DNA from 3 places in the Shinella sp. M27 genome. Region 1 is predicted to be linked to each of the others. Evidence: predicted binding sites of a transcription regulator. Region 1 holds the regulator's gene; each other region holds the start of a gene.
What was found. Region 1 encodes LexA, which represses DNA repair genes until DNA is damaged. Its sites were predicted from a motif close to TGTTCNNNNTGTGTTCNG; they were not measured.
Positions count from the first base shown of each region.

Region 2: a site for LexA is predicted at 1,626-1,643, ahead of ACOZK4_RS10315 (PA0069 family radical SAM protein). Genes of this name have one in related genera too.
Region 3: a site for LexA is predicted at 1,754-1,771, ahead of recA (recombinase RecA). Genes of this name have one in related genera too.

Region 1 is NZ_JBLZPK010000034.1:74,897-79,044, reverse strand. It holds gene glp (gephyrin-like molybdotransferase Glp) at 1-1,217, shown strand, start outside; gene lexA (transcriptional repressor LexA) at 1,311-2,039, shown strand; gene ACOZK4_RS14340 (ComEC/Rec2 family competence protein) at 2,174-4,148, opposite strand, start outside.
Region 2 is NZ_JBLZPK010000027.1:100,245-104,392, reverse strand. It holds gene ACOZK4_RS10320 (ribonuclease HII) at 1-122, opposite strand, end outside; gene ACOZK4_RS10315 (PA0069 family radical SAM protein) at 410-1,567, opposite strand; gene ACOZK4_RS10310 (glycosyl transferase) at 1,728-2,261, shown strand; gene ACOZK4_RS10305 (calcium-binding protein) at 2,275-3,264, opposite strand; gene moaB (molybdenum cofactor biosynthesis protein B) at 3,341-3,889, opposite strand; gene ACOZK4_RS10295 (4-(cytidine 5'-diphospho)-2-C-methyl-D-erythritol kinase) at 3,899-4,148, opposite strand, start outside.
Region 3 is NZ_JBLZPK010000059.1:90,021-94,168, reverse strand. It holds gene alaS (alanine--tRNA ligase) at 1-178, opposite strand, end outside; gene recA (recombinase RecA) at 542-1,627, opposite strand; gene ACOZK4_RS21340 (carbohydrate kinase family protein) at 1,863-2,810, shown strand; gene ACOZK4_RS21335 (pseudouridine-5'-phosphate glycosidase) at 2,857-3,783, shown strand; gene cckA (cell cycle histidine kinase CckA) at 3,831-4,148, opposite strand, start outside.

The sequences.
Region 1 (4,148 bases):
TTCTTCCCGTTGCCGACGCCCTCGACCGCCTGCTTTCCGCGGCCAAGCCCACGCAACGGACGGAAACGGTTTCGCTCCATGACGCGGGAGGCCGCGTGCTGGCAGAAGACGTCGCCGCCCGCCTCACCCAGCCGCCCTTCGACAATTCCGCCATGGACGGCTACGCCGTTCGCCATGCCGATATCGCCGCGCTCGGATCGATCCTCAAGGTCGTCGGCACCTCGGCGGCCGGTCACGCCTTCGAAGGAACAGCCGGCCCCGGCGATGCCGTGCGCATCTTCACCGGCGCGCCGCTGCCTGCCTTCGCCGATACGGTATTGCTGCAGGAAGACGCCGAAAAGCTGGACGATGGCCGCGTCCGCACCACCTTCATGACGCCCAAGGGCCGCCATATCCGCCCGCGCGGCCAGGATTTTTCGGAAGGCGACGTCCTGCTCAAGGCCGGCGACGTGCTCGATTCCGGCCGCCTCACCGTCGCCGCCGCGATGAACCACGCCGAGCTCACGGTCTACGCCCGCCCCCGCATCGCCGTGCTCGCCACCGGCGACGAACTCGTCACGCCCGGCACGCCGCCCGGCGCCAGCCAGATCATCGCCTCCAACACCTACGGCGTCTCCGCCATCGCGCGCGCTTCCGGTGCCGAGATCATCGACCTCGGCATTGTCGGCGACGACAAAAAGGCGATCCTCGAGGCCGTGCAGAGGGCACTTGCCTTGGATATCGACGTGCTCGTCACACTCGGCGGCGCCTCGGTCGGCGATTTCGATCTCGTGCAGCCGGTGCTCGGCGAAGCCGGCATGGAACTCGATTTCTGGCGCATCGCCATGCGTCCCGGAAAACCGCTGATGGTCGGCCGCCTTGGCGATATCCAGATCGTCGGCCTGCCGGGCAATCCCGTCTCCAGCCTCGTCTGCGCGCTGCTTTTCCTGGAGCCGCTGACGCGCCGCCTCGCCCGCCTGCCGGCGAATGACCGCGTTTACAAGGCCGTCACCGCCGTGCCGATCAAGGAAAACGACCACCGGCAGGACTATGTTCGCGCGCGTATTACCCGCGGTCCGGATGGAGAGCTTCGCGTGACACCCTTCGACAAACAAGATTCCTCGATGATGCGGATCTTCGCCGAATCCGAAGGCCTGCTCATCCGCCCGCCGAACGCGCCCGCCATCGAAGCCGGCTCGCCCTGCGACGTGCTTCTGGTACGCCAGCCAACCCTCTGAACTGTATTATTGTTTCAGCAGCCCCTTGCGGAACACATATGGAACATATAGTGTCTGTTCTGGATTTGTTTCACGATTCTCGGTGGAGAGACCATGCTGACGCGCAAACAACAGGAACTGCTCCTGTTCATTCATGAGCGTATGAAGGAATCCGGTATTCCGCCGTCTTTCGACGAGATGAAGGATGCCCTGGATCTGGCCTCCAAATCCGGCATCCATCGCCTCATCACGGCGCTTGAAGAGCGCGGCTTCATCCGCCGCCTGCCGAACCGGGCGCGGGCACTGGAAGTCATCAAGCTTCCCGAGGCCTATTCGCCGAGCCAGCAGCCCCGCCGTGGGTTCTCACCCACCGTCGTCGAAGGCAGCCGCGGCAAACAACCGATGGCGCCGGCGCCCTCCCAGCGTGTCGCAACACCGCAGTCGGATGTCATGCCCTCCTCGGTCTCCGTACCCGTCATGGGCCGCATTGCCGCCGGCGTGCCGATCTCCGCCATCCAGAACAACACGCATGATATCACTGTCCCGGCCGAAATGATCGGCGTCGGCGAGCACTATGCGCTCGAGGTAAAGGGCGATTCGATGATCGAAGCCGGCATCTTCGATGGCGACACGGTCATCATTCGCGATACCAGCAGTGCCAATCCCGGCGAAATCATCGTAGCCCTCGTCGACGATGAAGAAGCCACGCTGAAGCGCTTCCGCCGCAAGGGTGCGTCGATTGCGCTGGAAGCCGCAAACCCTGCTTATGAAACCCGCATCTTCGGTCCGGATCGCGTCAAAATCCAGGGCAAGCTTGTGGGCCTTATTCGGCGCTACAACTAACCAGGCCAAACTCGAGACTTCGTACGTGCCCCCAGGACATTGGCTTTCATGGACTGTGCGGCCTTCGAGGTGAAGGTGCGGGAGCTTTTGGTTCAGGAAATGGTTTATGCTGCCGGCCAACTCAGCTGCTCAATTCAGAAGTCGCTCGAAATGGCTGCGTCGGTTTCATTGATTTCGCCTTGAGTGTCGCGTTGAGGGCGTTCTCCCTCTGCGTTGCCACTCGTATACGTTCCGGTTCGCCAATCATAAGTCCGATGGCGCGACCACGGGCGATCCAGCGTTTCGATAGCTGGTATTATGCTGGCTTCCAGTATCAACGGTGCATTTTCCTCTTCGCCGGGGATGATTTCCAGGGCGCCGGTTCGCCGTAGATGACGAGCGGTGATGAGCCTTGCGCCGGAGCGGCACGCAGCGATCCGAAGCGGCGCCTGCGTGACGACGAGGTCTGCGGCGTCGCAGGCCGTGCCAAGAAATGCGACGTCGTCAAGCGTGACGATGCGCCATTCGTTTGATGAAACAGCCACGCAGAAAGCCTTCGTCTCGCAGATGAAACCCGCCTGGCTTGCTGCCGCGTAGAACGCAGACGCCATGGCCGCTTTCGCCTTTTCGCGGTTTACCCGGTGGCGTGACGATTTTCGCTTTTTCGCGGTTTCGACTGCGGTAGCTTCCTCTTCAACTGTCAAACCGGCGGACTTTCTCATCGTCGGCTTGACGACGTCGCCCAGCCGCAAGGCCCGGCGCCATTGCGCGTAGACGAAATCCGGCGGACGGGCACGGTTCGTTGCAACGCCATCGTCGCGCAGGATAGCAACGAGGCGACCGTCCTCCGAGATCAGGACCTCGGGCCTTACGGGATCACCTGGCCAGAATGCGATGGCAACGCCGATCAGCACGAGCAATGTACCGGCATGGCGAAGGTGTGTGCGCAGGATGCAGACGAGCCCGCCGCCGAAGCCGATCAGCAGGAAGGCGGCAGGCGGAATGCGGCCGGTGACGATCTCGCCTTTCCAGCTGGCCACCCAGTTGGACAGGGTGATCATCCACTCGATCCCCTTGCCCATGATGGCGAAAGGGACGGCATCCAGTCCGAAGGGCATCAGCAGCACGGCGACAAGGCCGAAGGGCATGACGATGGCGCTGATGGCGGGCATGGTGAGGAGGTTGCCCGCCAACCCGTAGGCCGGAATCCGGTTGAAGTGGTGGATCGAATAGATCAGCGTCGAAAAACCGCCGATCAGCGAGGAGAGCACCAATCCGCCGAGGAAGCGGCCGGTCAAACCGCCGGCAGCCGGCAACACGCCGCCCCGGCCCTCCCGTTTCACCGGTCGCTCGCGCCATGCCGCATAACCGGCGACCAGCCCCAGCGTTGCGGCATAGGACATCTGGAAACCGGGATTGGTGATGGCCGAGGGCGTGACCACTAGGATGAGGATGGCCGAAAGGGCGACGTTGCGCAAGCTGATCGCCGACCGTCCGAACAGCACGGCGACGAGCATGACACAGATCATGATCCACGAACGCACCGCCGAAAGTGCCCCACCCGACACGAGTATATAGAGCGTCACCATGACGAGCGCCCCGACGGCGGCGATTTTCTTTGCCGGATATCGCTCGGCAAAGCCGGGGATCAGTGCCATCAGCATGCGTGCGCCGACAAGAAATGTGCCGGCCGCAAGCACCATGTTCAGCCCGGAAATCGCCAGCACATGGGCAAGCCCCGCCTGCCGCAACGCCTCCACCGTTTCCGGGCTGATCGCACGCTGTTCGGCCGTCACCAAGGCGGCGGCGATCGCGCCGGCATCACCATCGATCCGGCTACGGATATGCTCGGTCAGATTGTTGCGCCACGTCGCGATTTCCTTCCGGATCCGCTCCTCCAGACCGGCCGGCGCCGCTGCAACCCGTTCGGGCGCCTTGTAGAAATAGCCGACCGCCCCGGTGCCGGCGAAATAGGCGTCGAAGGCAAAATCGTTGAGCCCGGTCAATGCGGGACCGGAGGGCGGATTGAGCCGCGCGCGGCCGGCAATGCCGTCGCCGATCGCGATCGGTTCGTGCCTGTTGCGGGCGAGAACCGTCACCACATCAGGCGCACGTTTCAAGGTGGGATCG
Region 2 (4,148 bases), on a different contig from region 1:
GCCTCGTCCGTGCCAGCGACGGGCCAGAAGCCGCGCTTGCGGGCAGCGATCTCCATCGCAAAATCCGGCCCGTCGGGCAGCTCGAAAAGAAGGCGGGAATCGGAGAATGTGCTCTTGGCCATGCGGGGACCTTGCACATCCGTCCGATTCCCTGCAAGTCCTCCGACAGGGGCGGCGGTCGGAGGAACGCCCGGCGCGTCCAGGGGCTGACGCTGCCGGAAGTGGTTTTGCGACGCCCGCACCGGAATGGAGCGGACCCCGTAGATTCGTTCAAGTTCCGCCGCCCGCTACCGGCAGCGCCGTCACAACAGCAGAACTACCGCATGTGCGTGGAGGGCTTGCCTCCTGCCTTTCTCCCCGAGGGGGAGAAGGGAAAGGCGAGACCGTCGTCTCCCATGCGAAGCCGTGCTCACAGCAGCGATAGCTGCACGCCGCTGCCCGATGGCGGGATGAACTGGTCGCTGGCGAGGCTGCGCCGGGTGCGGGTCAGCCCCAGCCGCTTGGACGCCATTTCGAAGCGCCGGGCGATCTGCCAGGCATAGGGACCGGCGCCCTTCATGCGCTTGCCGAATTCGGCGTCGTAGTCCTTGCCGTCGCGCATCGAGCGCACCAGCGACATGACATGGCGGTAGCGGTCCGGGTAGTTGCGCAGCAGCCATTCGCGGAAGAGCGGGCTCACCTCCAGCGGCAGGCGCAACAGGACATAGCTTGCCTCCAGCGCCCCGGCCGCCTTGCCCGAATCGAGCACGCGCTCGACCTCATGGTCGTTGAGGCCCGGAATGATCGGCGCCATCATGACGGCGGTCGGGATACCGGCCTCCGAAAGCGCGCGGATCGCTTCCAGCCGGCGCGACGGGGTCGCGGCGCGCGGCTCCATGGTGCGGGCGAGCTTGCGGTCGAGCGTCGTGACGGACAGGCCGACCCAGGCAAGGCCGCGGGCGGCCATGCGCGAGAGAATGTCGATGTCGCGCATGACGAGCGCCGACTTGGTGACGATGGAGACCGGATGGTTCGCCTTGTCGAGCACTTCGAGGATCTGGCGCATGATCCGCCATTCCTTCTCGATCGGCTGGTAAGGGTCCGTATTGGTGCCGATGGCGATGACGCGCGGCTTGTAGCCGGGCTTGGAAAGCTCGCGCTCCAGAAGTTTCGGCGCATCAGGCTTGGCAAACAGCTTCGCCTCGAAGTCGAGACCGGCCGAAAGGCCCATGAAGGCATGCGTCGGCCGGGCGAAGCAATAGATGCAGCCATGCTCGCAGCCGCGATAGGGATTGATCGACCGGTCGAAGGGAATGTCGGGCGATTCGTTGCGGGTGATGATCGTGCGTGGCTTTTCCACCTGCACGTCCGTGCGGAAGGGCGGCAGGTCTTCCAGCGTCTGCCAGCCGTCGTCGAAGCCTTCCCGCGTCAGCGGTTCGAAGCGGCCGGTGAAATTCAGCCCGGCGCCGCGGCCGCGCCGGCGATCCCCGTCGATGCGCATGCCCGTTTCAGCCAGCAGTGCTTCGGCAACGTCTTTCGTGTGGCCGGGCGCAAGCGCGCCCTGCCTGAGGCTCACAAGATCGTTCATGGCTGTCTCCGGGGAGCTATGGGCTCCGGTTCAATGACTATATTCCTATCGCCGGAACGAGAACAATGCAAGAACAAAATTCCGTTTCGCCGCTAACCATCACCCGAAGTCGGCTTGGGCGAGCGATGGAAATCCATGCTGCAATGCGGTATTGAAGGGGATGCTGACGATCATCATGGAATGCCGGGACAACGAAGCGGAACTGGCGCAGACCCTTTCGGCGCTGGTGAGCGGCGCGGTCGAGGGCGTGGTGCGCGACGTGATCGTGCTCGACCAGGGCTCGCGCGACGGCTCCTCGAAAGTGGCGGACGCTGCCGGGTGCCGCTTCCTCACCGAGTGGGACATGAAGGATCTGGTGCGCTCGGCGCGCGGTGACTGGCTGCTCTTGCTGGAGCCCGGCGCGCGGCCGCTTTCGGGCTGGGTGGAGGCGGTGGTCGACCACGTGGCGATCAGCGGCAATCCGGCGCGCTTCCTGGGATCGCGCAATCACCGCCGGCCGTTCTTCCAGCGGCTTGGGCGCCGGATGGCGCCCTTGGAGCACGGCTATCTCGTCAGCAAGCGCCAGGCCTCTGCGGCGGCGCGCTCGGGCATGACGCTTGCGGATCTGGCAAAGGGTGCCGGTGTACGGACCCTCGTTGCCGAGATCGTGCCGGCCTGGGCGGTAAAGGCTCTTCGCGCCGGCATGACCCCCTAAAATATTGTCCTATTTAGAGCAGGAAGTCACCGACCACCAGGCTGCTGGCGCCGCGCACCTCGATCTGGAAATCGGCACGCCCGTCGCCATTGACGTCGCCGGAGACGATGCCGCCTGCGAAGCGCACTTCGCCGGCCGTGTTGGAGAAGGCGTGGCTGCCGACGAAGCTGAAGGCCTGGTTGCCGCCCGTGCCGGTGTTGGCGTCGATGTCGCGCAGGTCGATTCTGTCGCCTTGGCCATGGTTGAAGTCGAGGATGACGTCGCGGCGGGCGCCGACGACGGTTTCCGCAATGGCGTTGAAGTCGAAGCGATCCGCACCGGCATCGCCCTGCAGGAGGTCCATGCCGCGACCGCCGACGAGCACGTCATTGTTGCCGCGGCCGGCCAGCGCGTCGTCGCCATTGAGGCCTTTCAGCGTGTTGGCGGCACCCGAGCCGAAGATGGCGTCGCCGGCATTCGTGCCCTCGGCGTTTTCGATGCTGACGAGGGTTTCGAAGCGGTTGGCGCCGGTCTGTGCAAGGCCCTGCTGCAGGTCGATGCCGACGCCGGAGCCGCCCAGAATGTTGTCGTCGTCGCGGGGCAGGTAGCTGATCGAATCGACGCCCGCGCCGCCGTTGAAGGTGTTCTGCTGGCCGACCGAGAAGAACTTGTCGTTGCCGTTCTCGCCGAAATAGCTGCTCTTGAAGGTGCTGACGGCGATCGTGTCGTTGCCGTCGCCGGCCCGGACCGTGTCGCCAAGTTCATTGGAGAAGGAGCCGAAGCCCGTGCCGACATAGGTGTCGTTGCCCGCGCCGAGCAGGATGACGTTGCCGTCTTCCTTAACATTGACGACGCTGTCATTGCCGGCGCCGGCATCGACGAAGTTCCGGCCGCCGAAATCGTCGGAGCGATCGAGAATGATCGTGTCGTCGCCGCCTAGCGTGCGAAGGGTGACCTCGGTGTTGTTGATATTGCCGCCCTGGGTGAAGCGGTCTGCGCCGTTGGTGCCGGTGATCGTTGCCATGTCGCTCTCTCCTTTGCTCTCTGTGATGAGAACCTTAGGGGAGGGTGGAATGGCGCGCAGTGTCCTATGGAACAGGTCAGCCGGCCGAGCGCTTCAGGTGCTCATCGAGGCGCGGCATGATCTCCACGAAGTTGCAGGGCATGTGGCGGTAGTCGAGCTGCGCCTTCAGAATGCCGTCCCAGGCATCCTTGCAGGCGCCGGGCGAGCCGGGCAGCACAAAGATGAAGGTGGCGTTGAGCACACCGCCCGTCGCGCGCGACTGGATCGTCGAGGTGCCGATCTTGTCGTAGGAAATGCGGTGAAAGACCTCGGAAAAGCCGTCCATGCGCTTTTCGAAGATCGGCTCCAGCGCTTCCGGTGTCACGTCGCGGCCGGTAAAGCCCGTGCCGCCCGTGGTGATCACCACGTCGATGGTCTCGTCACGGGTCCAGGCCTCCACCTGCGCGCGGATGGCGGCCACGTCGTCCTTGACGATGGCGCGGGCGGCAAGGCGATGGCCGGCCTCTGCAATGCGGGCGACGAGCGTGTCGCCGGAGCGATCGTCTGCAAGGATGCGTGTGTCGGATACGGTCAGCACGGCAATGCCGACGGGAATGAAGGGCCGCGTCTCGTCAAGCTTCGCCATGGGGCGCTCCTATTCCAGCGTCATCGTGGCGGTGAAGAACCACTGCGGGTGTTTTTCCGAGAGCGCCGCCGCCGCCGCTTCCGCCGCCTTCATGGAATTGTATAGCGCGAAGCAGGTCGCGCCGGAACCGGACATGCGCACCACGCGTGCATCCGTCGCGGTTAGGTCGTCGGCGATCGTCGATATCTCGGGGCACAGCTGTCGGGCCGGGGGCTCGAGATCGTTGCGCAGCCGCGCGATGGCGGCGGGCCACTCCTGC
Region 3 (4,148 bases), on a different contig from region 1:
GTGAATAAGGACGCTGCTCCAGCCCGGTGAAGACATTCTTGAATTGCACCATGCCGGCATTGGTGAACATCAGCGTCGGGTCGTTGCGCGGCACGAGCGGACTGGAGGACACGACCTCGTGCTCGTTCTTGCGGAAATAGTCGAGGAAAGTCGACCGGATCTCATTCACGCCGCTCATATCGCGTCCTTCATCTTGCCACTGTCTGCGCCTCAAGCCGGGCGCAACATCCACCAAATTCAAGTTCAGCAGATGCGAAACCGCCCCGCCGGCCGGAGTGCCCGCCGGAGGCCTGACAAGGCCACCATCCGCCAATTCCGTCGAAACTGCACGCGCCTGCCGCCCATTCCGTCGAAAAGGCCGAAAACGCGGGCGCGCGCGAGAACTGAAGGCTTTTATCGCCCGCCTCATCCCCTGTCCAGACATCAAAAAACCGGCCTTTCGCGAAGAAGAGGCCGGTTTCCAAATTTTCATTCCGTCCATGCCGCATTCAAGAAACCGCGGCACGCATTTGCGACAGCCACATCAGCCGTCGCGGCACGATCAGGGCTCGCCGTCGCCGCCGTCGTTCGGGTCAGGTCCGCCATTTTCCAGGAAGCGGTCGGCGATCAGGCCGGCATTCTGGCGCAGCGTCGCTTCGATTTCGCGGGCGACATCCGGGTTGTCGCGCAGGAACGTCTTGGCGTTCTCGCGGCCCTGGCCGAGGCGCTGGCTGTTATAGGAGAACCAGGCGCCCGACTTCTCGACGATGCCGGCCTTGACGCCGAGATCGACGAGTTCGCCCGTCTTGGAGACGCCTTCGCCATACATGATGTCGAATTCGACCTGCTTGAAGGGCGGCGCCATCTTGTTCTTGACGACCTTGACGCGGGTCTGGTTGCCGATGACCTCATCGCGCTCCTTGACGGCGCCGATGCGGCGAATGTCGAGACGGACGGAAGCGTAAAACTTCAGCGCGTTACCGCCGGTCGTCACTTCCGGCGAACCATAGACGACACCGATCTTCATGCGGATCTGGTTGATGAAGATGACCATGGTGTTCGATTTGGAGATCGAGGCGGTCAGCTTGCGCAGCGCCTGGCTCATCAGGCGGGCCTGAAGACCCGGCAGGCTTTCGCCCATCTCGCCTTCGATTTCGGCGCGCGGCGTGAGTGCCGCGACGGAGTCGACGACCAGCACGTCGATGGCGCCGGAGCGCACCAGCGTGTCGGTGATTTCAAGCGCCTGCTCGCCGGTGTCGGGCTGCGAGATCAGCAGGTTTTGAAGGTCCACGCCGAGCTTGCGGGCATAGATCGGGTCGAGTGCGTGTTCGGCGTCGACGAAGGCGCAGATGCCGCCCTTCTTCTGGGCTTCCGCGATGGTCTGCAGGGCCAGCGTCGTCTTACCGGAGCTTTCCGGGCCATAGATTTCGACGATACGCCCCTTGGGCAGGCCGCCGATACCCAGCGCCACGTCGAGGCTGAGAGAGCCCGTCGAAACCGTCTCGACCTCGATGACGCTGTCCTTGCCACCGAGCTTCATGATGGAGCCCTTGCCGAACGAGCGCTCGATCTGAGAGAGAGCTGCTTCGAGTGCCTTGCTTTTGTCCACTGATTTTTCCTCTACGAGCCGCAAAGTGTTTTGTGCCATTTGGTCCACCTTTAGGTTATTGAAGCAAGACAGGCAACGAAGCCGTCGATGAACGGTATGTACACATTTTGTTCTCGTTTTGCAAGAAACATTCATCCATTTGAATATTTTTGTGAATCCGGGGCGTGTTCTATTTTCGTTTCAGGTGGATAGGGCCGACGTAGGAACAGGAACAAACCGGTACCCGATGAAGCGCGACCCGCGCGAATCGGCCTGCCGGATGTGAAGGACGACGATGACGGAGAAAACGATTCTGGTGATGGGCGGCGCCCATGTGGACAGGCGCGGACGCATTGCCGGCGAGACGGCGCCGGGGGCGAGCAACCCCGGCAGCTGGTTCGTGGAAGCGGGCGGCGGCGCGTTCAACGCGGCGCGCAATCTCGCCCGGCTCGGCCACGCCGTGCGGCTGGTCTCGCCGCGCGGCGGCGATGCCGACGGCGATATCGTGGCGGCGGCAGCGCAGGCCGCCGGCGTCGAGGACACGCCCTTCGTCTTCCTCGACCGGGCGACGCCGAGCTATACGGCAATCATCGAGCGGGACGGCAACCTCGTCATCGCACTGGCCGATATGGAGCTCTACCGGCTGTTTTCGTCACGCCGATTGCAGCAGCGGGCCATGCGCGAGGCGATGGCTGTGGCGGAAGTCGTCCTGACGGACGCCAATCTGCCGGCCGAAACGCTCGCGGCCATGGCAAAGGCTGCAAGGACGGCAGGCGTACCGATCGCCGGCATCACCATTTCGCCGGCGAAGGTCGTTCGGTTCCGGGAAAGCCTGTCCGCCCTCGCCTTCCTCTTCATGAACGAGGCGGAAGCGCGTGCATTGACGGGTGAAGCACCGGAAAACCCTGCCGACTGGCCGAAGGTGCTGCACGCCGCCGGCCTTTCCGCCGGCGTGGTGACGCGGGGCGGCCACGGGGTTATCGCCTTCGACGAAACACGGGCGGTCATCGTGATACCGCCTGCCATACCGGCGCTTGGCGATGTCACGGGTGCAGGCGATTCGCTGGCCTCTGGTTTCCTCAGCGCGGTTCTTGGCGGTGCAGACATCGCGGCGGCGCTCCGCCACGGCGTCGCAGCAGCGGCCATCACCGTGCGCTCGCCGCTCGCCGTCGCTGAAGAAATGTCGCAGGCTGCCCTTGCCGCCGCACTTTCGCTTGTACCGCAGGCGGAAATCCTGTCATGAGACTTTTTTGCCCGGATTTCCTCCCAGGATTTTGTAAGGACATCGCATGACCCGACCCGTTTCCCCCCTTCTGCCGATGCACTATTCGGACGAAGTCGCCGCCGCCAAGGCGCGCGGCGCCCCGATCGTCGCGCTCGAATCGACCATCATCACCCACGGCATGCCCTATCCGGGCAATCTCGACATGGCGCGCAGCGTGGAGCGCATCATCCGTGAACAGGGCGCCGTGCCGGCCACCATCGCGGTCATCGACGGCGTGCTGCATATCGGCCTCGATGAGGCGCGGCTGGAAGTGCTGGCCCAGACGCAGGGCGCCATGAAGCTGTCGCGCGCCGACCTCGCCTTCGCGATCGCAGAGCGCCGCACCGGCGCCACCACCGTCGCGGCCACGATGATCGGCGCGGCCCGCGCCGGCATCAGGGTCTTTGCGACCGGCGGCATCGGCGGCGTGCACCGCAAGGCCGAGGAGACCTTCGACATCTCCGCCGACCTCGACGAACTCTCGCGCACCGGCGTCATCGTCGTCTGCGCCGGCGCCAAGGCGATCCTCGATATCCCGAAGACGCTGGAAGTGCTGGAAACCCGCGGTGTGCCGGTCGTGACCTATGACAGCCCCGTCTTCCCGGCCTTCTGGTCGCGCGATTCGGGCCTGAAGAGCCCGCTGACGCTGAACAGCCCGGCGGCGATCGCCAACTTCCAGACGGTGCGCGACCAGCTCGGCGTCGATGGCGGCATGCTGATCGCCAATCCCGTGCCGGAAGCCGACGAGATTCCGCGCGAGGAAATGGAAATCTACATTGCTCGTGCCCTCGACAATGCCGAGCGCGACGAAGTCGCCGGCAAGTCGGTGACACCCTACCTGCTCGACAATCTCTTCCACCTGACCGATGGCCGGAGCCTGAAGACGAACATCGCGCTCGTCGAAAACAACGCGCGGCTGGCGGCGGAAATCGCCGTGGCGCTGGTGGATTGAAAGGCGAATGGCCGGCTTTAAGCCGGCCATTTTTTTGGATGCACGCCTTACGCGTCCAGCATTTCCCGTACCGCTTCGGCCAGCTGCTTCAGCGAGAACGGCTTCGGCAGGAAGCCGAATTTGGCGTCGGCCGGCAGGTTGCGAGCGAAGGCGTCTTCGGCGTAGCCGGAGACGAAGATGAATTTCATGTCGGGATAGGTCTTGCGCAGCTCGCGCAGTAGTGACGGGCCGTCCATTTCGGGCATGACGACGTCGGAGACGACGATGTCGACGGCGCCGTTCAGCTCTTCCATGATATCCAGCGCCTCGACGCCCGAGCCGGCCTCGTGCACCGTGTAGCCGCGGGTTTCCAGCATGCGCTTGCC